3 regions of the Streptomyces sp. NPDC060031 genome follow, and region 2 is predicted to be linked to each of the others. Evidence: riboswitches for the same ligand, from Rfam matches in the RefSeq annotation. Region 2 holds a riboswitch; each other region holds the start of a gene.
The links. A riboswitch is a leader RNA that binds a small molecule or an ion and turns the genes downstream of it on or off. The one in region 2 is predicted to bind thiamine pyrophosphate.
Positions count from the first base shown of each region.

Region 1: linked by a shared signal. The riboswitch ahead of ACFWB8_RS06655 (thiamine ABC transporter substrate binding subunit) and the one ahead of thiO (glycine oxidase ThiO) in region 2 are both predicted to bind thiamine pyrophosphate.
Region 3: linked by a shared signal. The riboswitch ahead of thiC (phosphomethylpyrimidine synthase ThiC) and the one ahead of thiO (glycine oxidase ThiO) in region 2 are both predicted to bind thiamine pyrophosphate.

Region 1 is NZ_JBHWVM010000010.1:92,232-95,435, forward strand. Features, by position in the region: gene ACFWB8_RS06650 (ABC transporter permease) at 1-632, opposite strand, end outside; gene ACFWB8_RS06655 (thiamine ABC transporter substrate binding subunit) at 692-1,789, opposite strand; TPP riboswitch at 1,871-1,980, opposite strand; gene rlmN (23S rRNA (adenine(2503)-C(2))-methyltransferase RlmN) at 2,039-3,151, opposite strand.
Region 2 is NZ_JBHWVM010000009.1:43,217-46,420, reverse strand. Features, by position in the region: gene ACFWB8_RS05850 (thiazole synthase) at 139-933, opposite strand; gene thiS (sulfur carrier protein ThiS) at 939-1,151, opposite strand; gene thiO (glycine oxidase ThiO) at 1,148-2,329, opposite strand; TPP riboswitch at 2,327-2,439, opposite strand; gene ACFWB8_RS05835 (NAD(P)/FAD-dependent oxidoreductase) at 2,519-3,204, shown strand, end outside.
Region 3 is NZ_JBHWVM010000091.1:656-3,859, reverse strand. Features, by position in the region: gene ACFWB8_RS30205 (YibE/F family protein) at 1-555, opposite strand, end outside; TPP riboswitch at 670-813, shown strand; gene thiC (phosphomethylpyrimidine synthase ThiC) at 808-2,592, shown strand; gene ACFWB8_RS30195 (aldo/keto reductase) at 2,714-3,204, shown strand, end outside.

The DNA of each region.
Region 1 (3,204 bases), on a different contig from region 2:
AGGGTGGAGTACGAGGGCCCGCCCAGGATCTGCACGACGCCGAAGGAGGTGAAGGTGAACAGGAAGACCATCAGCGAGGCGGCCGCCACCGCCGGGGCCAGCGCGGGCAGCGTCACCCGCCGCCAGGCCGCGAACCGGCCGGCGCCCAGGACCCGGGCGGCCTCCTCCTGGCGCGGGTCGAGCTGCGCCCAGAGGCCGCCGACCGTCCGTACGACCACGGCGTAGTTGAAGAAGACGTGCGCGAGCAGGATCGCCCAGACGGTGGTGTCGAGCCGGATCCCCCACAGCTCGTCCAGCAGTCCGCCCCGCCCCACCAGCGCCAGGAAGGCGGTGCCGACCACCACGGTCGGCAGCACGAACGGCACGGTCACCAGGGCTCGCAGCAACTGCTTGCCGGGGAACTCGAAGCGCGCGAAGACGTACGCGGCGGGGAGTGCGATCAGGAGCGTGAGCGCGGTCGACGCGAGCGCCTGCCAGGTGGTGAACCAGAGCACGTCGGCGATGTCCGGCCGGGCCAGCACCTCGCCGACCCGGCCGAACTGCCAGCCCGTGTCCGTCTTCAGCCCGCGGCCGACGATCGCGGCCACGGGGTAGGCGAAGAACAGTCCGAAGAAGACGAGCGGCCCGGCCATCAGGCTCAGCCTGACGACCGTGGACCGCGCGCTCTCCTTCGGAGCACTGCTCACCGGTACTACTTCACGACGAGCGCGGACCATGTCTTGACCCACTGCTCACGGTTCTTCGCGATGGTGTCCGGGGCGACCGTCTGCGGCTTCTCGATCACGACACCGTGCTTGGTGAACAGCTCGGGCAGCCCGGCGTCCTTGACGACCGGGTTCACGAACATCTTGAGGGGCATGTCCTCCTGGAACTTCTTGCCGATCAGGAAGTCCAGCAGGGCCTTGCCGCCCTCCTCGTTCTTCGCGCCCTTGAGCAGGCCGGCGAACTCGACCTGGCGGAAGCAGGTGCCGGTGGCCACGCCCGTGGGGGCCTCGGCCGGCTGGGGCTCGCCGTAGAGCACCTCGACCGGCGGGCTGGAGGCGTACGAGACGACCAGCGGGCGGTCGCCCTTGGCCTTCTTGCCGCCCGCGGAACCGGAGAAGCGCTCGTTGTAGGCCTGCTCCCAGCCGTCGACGACCTCGACGCCATTGGCCTTGAGCTTGCTCCAGTAGTCCTTCCAGCCGTCGTCACCGTACTTGCCGACGGAGGCGAGGAGGAAGCCGAGGCCGGGCGAGGAGGTCGCGGCGTTCTCGGTGACCAGCAGGTTCTTGTACTCCGGCTTGATCAGGTCGTCCAGCGTCTGCGGCGGGGCGATCTTCTTGTCGGCGAAGTACGCCTTGTCGTAGTTGACGCAGATGTCGCCGGAGTCGACCGGGGTGACCCGGTGCTCCTTGTCGAGCACGTACTCCGGCTTGACCTCGCCCAGGCCCTTGGCCTCGTACGGCGTGAAGATGCCGTTGTCGAGGGCGCGCGAGAGGAGGGTGTTGTCGACCCCGAAGAAGACGTCACCGCGCGGGGAGCCCTTGGTGAGGATCTCCTGGTTCAGCGCGGCGCCCGCGTCCCCGGACTTCAGCACCTTGACGGTGTAGCCGCTCTGCTGCTCGAACTCCTTGAGGAGCGACTCGGTCACGTTGAAGGAGTCGTGGGAGACGAGGGTGACCGTCTTGGACTTCGGGGCCTCGCCGGCGCCGCCCGCGGACTTGTCCTCGGCATCGCCGCAGGCGCTGAGCGTGGTGACGCCCAGCGCGGTCGCGAGCAGGGCGCCCGCGATCTTCTTGGTGGTGCTCACTGGTGATTCCTCCTGGATGACCAGGAGAAGACGCGGCCCTGCCCGGCGCTCCGGGAGCGGCCGCCGGGCAGGGCGCAACAGCTTGAGTGATGACCGAACTTCCTACCCCGAATGACCGGGGCGAGGTTCAGAGGGTCTGCGGATGACGGTTACCGCACTCTCAGCGCTGTGGCGCTCCCCTGTCGGAATATGAAATTGGTTCGGCCACAGGGTACCTCGTGGCCGAATGCGAGCATTCTTGACCGGAATTTATCGCTCGGAGGCGGCGAGCTGTCCACACGCGCCGTCGATCTCCTGGCCACGGGTGTCCCGTACGGTCACCGGCACGCCGTGGCGGGCGATGGCCTCCACGAAGGCCTTCTCGTCCTCCGGGCGCGAGGCGGTCCACTTCGAGCCCGGGGTCGGGTTCAGCGGGATCAGGTTGACGTGTACGCGCTTGCCCTTGAGGAGCTTGCCGAGCAGGTCGCCCCGCCAGGCCTGGTCGTTGATGTCGCGGATCAGGGCGTACTCGATGGAGATGCGGCGGCCGGACTTCTCCGCGTACTCCCAGGCCGCGCCGAGCACCTCGCGGACGTTCCAGCGGGTGTTCACGGGGACCAGCGTGTCGCGCAGCTCGTCGTCCGGCGCGTGCAGCGAGACGGCGAGGCGGCACTTGAAGCCCTCGTCGGCGAACCGCAGCATGGCCGGGACCAGACCGACGGTGGAGACGGTGATCCCGCGCTGGGACAGGCCCAGGCCGTCGGGCTCGGGGTCGGTCAGGCGGCGGATGGCGCCGACGACGCGGTTGTAGTTGGCGAGCGGCTCGCCCATGCCCATGAAGACGATGTTCGACAGCCGGGCCGGTCCGCCGGGGACCTCGCCGTCGCGCAGGGCGCGCATGCCGTCGACGATCTGGTGCACGATCTCGGCCGTGGAGAGGTTGCGGTCGAGGCCGGCCTGGCCGGTGGCGCAGAACGGGCAGTTCATGCCGCAGCCGGCCTGCGAGGAGATGCACATGGTGACCCGGTCGGGGTAGCGCATCAGCACGGACTCGACGAGCGTGCCGTCGTGCAGCTTCCACAGGGTCTTGCGGGTGGTGTCGTCGTCGCACGAGATGTGCCGCAGGACGGACATCAGGTCCGGCAGCAGCTCCTGCTGGAGCTTCTCGCGGGAGCCCGCCGGGATGTCGGTCCACTGCGCCGGGTCGTGCGCGTACCGCGAGAAATAGTGCTGCGAGAGCTGCTTGGCCCGGAACGGCTTCTCACCGATCGCGGCAACCGCCTCGCGGCGCTCCTCGGGAGTGAGGTCGGCGAGGTGCCGGGGCGGCTTCTTGACTCCGCGCGGTGCGACGAAGGTGAGCTCTCCCGGAACGGGGCGGGCCATGGCAGGTACTCCTTGTAAGACGAAAGGCGCGCCGCAGAAGCAGCGCGCCTTCC
Region 2 (3,204 bases):
CACGGCGGGCCCCGCAGCGGGCTGCGCCGCGGGCTGCGCCGCGGGCTGCGCAGCGGGCTGCGCCGCGGGCTCCGCCCGGACCCGCGCCTCAATTGCAAGGCGGGGCCTGATGTGGCTGATGCCCGCGCCGCCGCCGGGTCAGAAAGCCGGGCGTTCCGGGTCGAGGGTGGCGCGGCCCTCCGCCGGGGAGGAGGCGGCCGCGAAGCGCCGTTGCGGGATGCGGCCCGCGCGGTGCGCCAGCCGCCCCGCCGAGACGGCGTCCCGCATGGCCGCCGCCATCAGCGCGGGGACCTGGGCCCGGGTGACGGCCGAGGCCAGCATGACGCCCGCACACCCCAGCTCCATCGCGAGGGCGGCGTCCGACGCCGTCCCGGCCCCGGCGTCCAGGATCACCGGAACACCGGCCCGCTCCACGATCAGCTCGAAGTTGTGCGGATTGCGGATCCCCATTCCCGAGCCGATGGGGGACCCGAGCGGCATGATCGCCGCGCAGCCCACGTCCTCCAGCTTGCGTGCGAGGACCGGGTCGTCGTTCGTGTACGGCAGCACCGTGAAGCCCTCGTCGACCAGGACCTCCGCCGCGTCCAGCAGCTCGACCCCGTCCGGCAGGAGCGTCCGCTCGTCCGCGACGACTTCCAGTTTGACCCAGTCCGTACCCAGCGCCTCCCGCGCCAGCCGAGCCGTCAGCACGGCCTCGCCCGCCGTGAAGCAGCCCGCGGTGTTCGGCAGGACCGCGATGTCCAGCTTCGCGAGGACGGAGAGGACGGATCCCTGGACCGTGGGGTCCAGGCGGCGCATGGCCACCGTCGTCAGCTCCGTACCGGACGCGATCAGCGCCCGCTCCAGCACGTCCAGGCTCGGGGCCCCGCCCGTACCCATGATCAGGCGGGAGGAGAAGGTGCGGCCGCCCAGCAGGAAAGCGTCGTCAGCCATGCCGCTCAACCCCCCTGGACCGCGGTGAGGATCTCGACCCGGTCGCCGTCGCCCACCGGCGTGGCGGGCCACTGCCCGCGCGGCACCACGGTCTCGTTGAGCGCGGCCGCGACCCCGGCCGGGGCGGTGGTCAGCGCGGCGACCACCGTGTCGAGGGTGGTCCCGGCGGCGACCTCGCGCGCCTCGCCGTTGACCGAGACGGAGACGGAGACGGTCATGCGCAGGACTCCTGAGGCGTGAGGGCGAAACGGCGCGGGGTGAAGGGGCGTGCGATCTCCGGGAGTTCGCCGGTGGTCAGCAGCTCCGCCATGACGTCCCCGGTGAGCGGGGTCAGCAGCACCCCGTTGCGGTAGTGCCCGGTGGCCAGGTGCAGGCCCGGCAGTTCGGTCGGGCCGAGCAGCGGCGCGTTGTCGGGCGAGCCCGGCCGCAGCCCCGCCCGGGTTTCGGTGAGCGGGAGTTCGGTGATGCCGGGCACCAGCTCGTGGGCGTCGCGCAGGAGCTCGTAGACCCCGCCGGCGGTGACGGTGGTGTCCCAGCCGAGCTCCTCGCTGGTGGCGCCGATGACCAGCTCGCCGTTCTCGCGCGGGACCAGGTAGACGTGGCTGCCCCGCACGACGGCCCGTACGGTCCGCGACAGGAACGGCGCGCAGGCGGCCGGCACGGTCAGGCGCAGCACCTGGCCCTTGACCGGCCGTACGGGAGCCACCACCTGCGGCGGTACGCCCGCCAGCCGGCCGCTGAGCGACCCCGCGGCCAGCACCACCTGGTCGGCGAGCAGCTCCGTACCGTCGTCCAGCCGCGCCCCCCGGGCCCGGTCGGCGGTGACGAGCAGCCGCTCCGCGGCCGCCCGGTGGATGCTCACGCCGGCCCGCTCACAGGCGGCCAGCAGCGCCGCCGCCAGCCGGCGGGGGTCCACCTGGTGGTCCCCGTCCACGCGCAGTCCGCCGCGGACACCGGGGGCCAGCATCGGCTCCAGGCGGCGGCACTCGCGCCCGGTCAGCCACTGTGACTCCAGGCCGCAGCGACGCTGCAGGGCGTGCAGCTCGCGCAGGTGGAGGCGGTCGTCCGCGTCGAGCGCCACGGCGAGGGTGCCGCAGGCCCGGTAGCCGATGTCCAGCCCGCCGCTCGCGTCGGCGAGCTCGGCGGCGAACTGCGGATAGCGGGCGGCCGAGGCGAGGTTCAGCCCGAGCAGGGTCTCCTCGCCGTAGTGGAGCTCGGTCACGGCGGCGAGCATGCCCGCCGCGACCTGGGCGGCGCCGCCGCCGGGCGCCGGATCGGCGAGCGCGGTGCGCAGACCCGCACGGGCCGCCCGCCAGGCCGTGACCAGGCCGATGATCCCGCCCCCGATGACGAGGACGTCGTATCCCGCTCCCGGACTTCTACGAGATGAGTGCATGGGCGTCCAGCCCCTCCCTTCGCCGGCATGACCCGGATCAGGTTCGTACGGTCGGAGGCCGGCCAGCCTCCCTCTCAGCCCGGTGCGCCCGGACTCCCGCGATAGGTACGGTGGCCAGACTAACCCCGCCGCCGACGGCCGGGTAAGCCTGCCTCCGCGTCTCACCCGACACCCCCTAATGTGGGCGGCGTGAGCGACCAGACGGAAGAGACTGACAGCGGCGTCGTCATAGTGGGCGCCGGAATGGCGGGGGTGCAGACGGCGGTTGCCCTGCGCGAACAGGGCTTCACCGGACCCGTCACCCTGCTGGGCGCCGAGCCCCACCAGCCCTACGACCGCCCCCCGCTCTCCAAGGCGGTGCTGCTCGGCAAGGCCGAGGACTCGGCGTTCGACATCGACTTCGAGGCGCTCGGCATCGAGCTGCGGCTGGGGACGACGGTCACCGGGCTGCGGGCCGCCGAGCGCCTGCTCGACACCGAGGCGGGCCCCGTCCCGTACGGGGTGCTCGTGCTGGCGACGGGCGCCGAACCGGTGACCCTGCCCGGCTCGGAGGGCGTCCCCGGGGTGCACCTGCTGCGCACCCTGGACGACGCGGCGCGGCTGGGGCCCGTACTGGCCTCGGCGCCGGCGATCGTCGTCGTCGGGGCGGGCTGGATCGGCGCCGAGTTCGCCACGGCCGCGTGCGAGGCGGGCTGCGCCGTGACCGTGGTGGAGGCGGCCGACCGGGTCCTCGCGGGAGCGCTGCCGGCCGAGGTCGCGGCCCCGATGGCGCACTGGTACGCGCAGGCCGGGGCCGAACTGGTCACCGGCGCGAAGGTGGCCTCGGTGGAGTCCGGCCGGGTGCTGCTCGCGGACGGCCGGGAGCTGGCGGCCGG
Region 3 (3,204 bases), on a different contig from region 2:
GAAGATGCCGGCCAACAGCGCCATCGGGAGCTTGCGGTTCACGTCGATCACGGAGTACTGGAGGTCCCGGGGGGCGTCCGGCGCGTACGCGACCACGACGTCCTGACCATCCTTCAACTGCCGCGGCGCGCCCGGCTGGACGATCTCCACGAAGGTGCGGCCCTTGTCCGGTCCGGTGGCGACCTCGACGGTGGCCTTCTTGCACTCGCCGGTCTGTGCGGCCTGCGCCTCGCGCCCCTCGGGTGTGGAGGTGTCGCCGGTGGGCGGTACCTGCGAGGCGTTGACCGATTTGCAGTCGACCTGCGACAGCGAGACGACCTTGCCCTGCTGGGTCTGGCGGTCGAAGCCCACGCCGGAGCGCTCGTGGGCGGGGGCGCCGCCCGGCCAGAGCACCACCATGCCGATGAAGACGGCGGCGGCGAAGGGGATCAACACGGCCGCGATGACCTTGCGCAGGTGCTTCGAGACCGGGGCCGCCGGGCCGTGGCCGTGGGAATGTCCGTGCGAGTGCCCGGGGTCCGCATGCGCATGGTCGGCGTGACCTGGATGAGCCATGGGGGCGGTGTGCTCGGTGGGGGTCTGCGGCGAGGACGTCACCAGCAGATCATCGCAACAGATGAGGGGGCCCACTGTTCAGCACGCCACACATGACGCTAGCGTGGGGGCACCTTTGCACAACGCGGGAGCTCGGAGCACCGGGCTGAGAGGGCGCTGATCACCGTACGCGCGGGAAATGCGTACGGGAAAAGGCTGCGTCGACCGCCGAACCTGTTACCGGGTAATGCCGGCGTAGGGAGATCAGGTCTCATGACCATTCAGGACGCACGCACGCCTGCCGTCAGCCAGGACGCCGACGGCCAGACCGAGAGCCAGCCCGGCTGGCACAAGGGCTACCTGGCGGGCTCCCGCCCGGACATCCGGGTGCCGGTCCGCCAGGTCCACCTCACCAACGGCAAGGACGTGACGCTCTACGACACGTCCGGTCCGTACACCGACCCGCAGATCGAGACCGACGTCCGCCGGGGCCTGGCGCCCCTGCGCGAGAACTGGATCATCGGCCGCGGCGACACCGAGGAGTACGCGGGCCGCCCCGCGCGCCCCGAGGACGACGGCATCAAGCACACCTCGCCCCGCGGTGGCCTCAAGAACCTCGACGCGGTCTTCCCGGGCCGCCCGCGCCAGCCCCGTCGGGGCCGTGGCGCCGCCGTCACCCAGCTCGCGTACGCCCGCCGGGGCGAGATCACCCCGGAGATGGAGTACGTCGCCATCCGCGAGAACGTCTCCCCCGAGGTCGTCCGCGAGGAGATCGCCGCAGGTCGCGCGGTGCTTCCTGCGAACGTGAACCACCCGGAGATCGAGCCGATGATCATCGGCAAGCGCTTCCTGGTGAAGGTCAACGCCAACATCGGCAACTCCGCGGTCACCTCCTCGATCGAGGAGGAGGTCGACAAGATGACATGGGCGACCAAGTGGGGCGCCGACACGGTCATGGACCTCTCGACCGGCCGCAACATCCACACCACCCGTGAGTGGGTGCTGCGCAACTCGCCCGTGCCGATCGGCACCGTGCCGCTCTACCAGGCGCTGGAGAAGGTCGACGGCCGGGCCGAGGACCTGACCTGGGAGATCTACAAGGACACGGTCATCGAGCAGGCCGAGCAGGGCGTCGACTACATGACGGTCCACGCCGGTGTGCTGCTCCCGTACGTGCCGCTGACCGCCCGCCGCAAGACCGGCATCGTCTCGCGCGGCGGCTCGATCATGGCCGCGTGGTGCCTGGCGCACCACCAGGAGAACTTCCTCTACACGAACTTCGAGGAGCTCTGCGAGATCCTCGCGGCGTACGACGTCACGTACTCGCTCGGTGACGGCCTGCGCCCCGGCTCCATCGCGGACGCCAACGACGCCGCGCAGTTCGCCGAGTTGAAGACGCTGGGCGAGCTCAACACGATCGCCAAGCGCCACAACGTGCAGACGATGATCGAGGGCCCGGGCCACGTCCCGATGCACAAGATCAAGGAGAACATCGACCTCCAGCAGGAGATCTGCGAGGAGGCGCCGTTCTACACGCTCGGCCCGCTGACCACGGACGTCGCGCCCGCTTACGACCACATCACCTCGGGCATCGGCGCCGCGATGATCGCCTGGTGGGGCACCGCGATGCTCTGCTACGTCACGCCCAAGGAGCACCTGGGCCTGCCGAACCGCGACGACGTGAAGACCGGCGTCATCACGTACAAGATCGCCGCGCACGCCGCGGACCTGGCCAAGGGCCACCCGGGCGCCCAGGAGTGGGACGACGCGCTGTCGGACGCGCGGTTCGAGTTCCGCTGGGAGGACCAGTTCAACCTGGCCCTCGACCCGGACACGGCCCGCGCGTTCCACGACGAGACCCTCCCGGCCGAGCCGGCCAAGACCGCGCACTTCTGCTCCATGTGCGGGCCGAAGTTCTGCTCGATGAAGATCTCCCAGGACATCCGCCGTGAGCACGGCGGAGACCTGAAGGCCGAGGAGATCCAGGCGGGCATGGCGGAGAAGTCCGCGGAGTTCGCCGCCGCGGGCAACCGGGTCTACCTCCCGCTCGCCGACTGATCGCGGACGGCCTTTTCGTGAGCAGTGGCGGCCCGGCGGGGCCGCCACCGCTCACTGCCGTCCGGAGCGAAAAAGCTTGATCTGGAGTGCACTTCAACTCCTAGAGTGCGGCCGCATGAGCATGCGATACCGAATTCTGGGCGGGACCGGCATCGAGGTCAGTGCGCACTGCCTCGGCACGATGATGTTCGGAGCCGTGGGCAACCCCGATCACGAGGAGTGTGTGCGGATCATCCACGCTGCCCTCGACCACGGGATCAACTTCGTGGACACCGCCGACATGTACTCCGGCGGGGAGTCCGAGACGATCACGGGGAAGGCGCTCAAGGGGCGGCGGGACGATGTCGTGCTCGCCACCAAGGTGCACTTCCAGATGGGGGAAGGGCGCAATCGGAGCGGCAACTCCAGGCGCTGGATCGTGCGCGCCGTGGAAGACAGCCTGAGGCGGCTCGACACCGACTGGATCGACCTCTACCAGGTGCACCGGCCCGACCACGGGACCGACGTCGAGGAGACGCTGTCCGTTCTCGGTGACCTCGTGTCGGCGGGGAAGATCCGGGCCTTCGGCTGCTCGACCTTTCCGGCCGAGGAGCTGGTCGAGGCGCACCACGT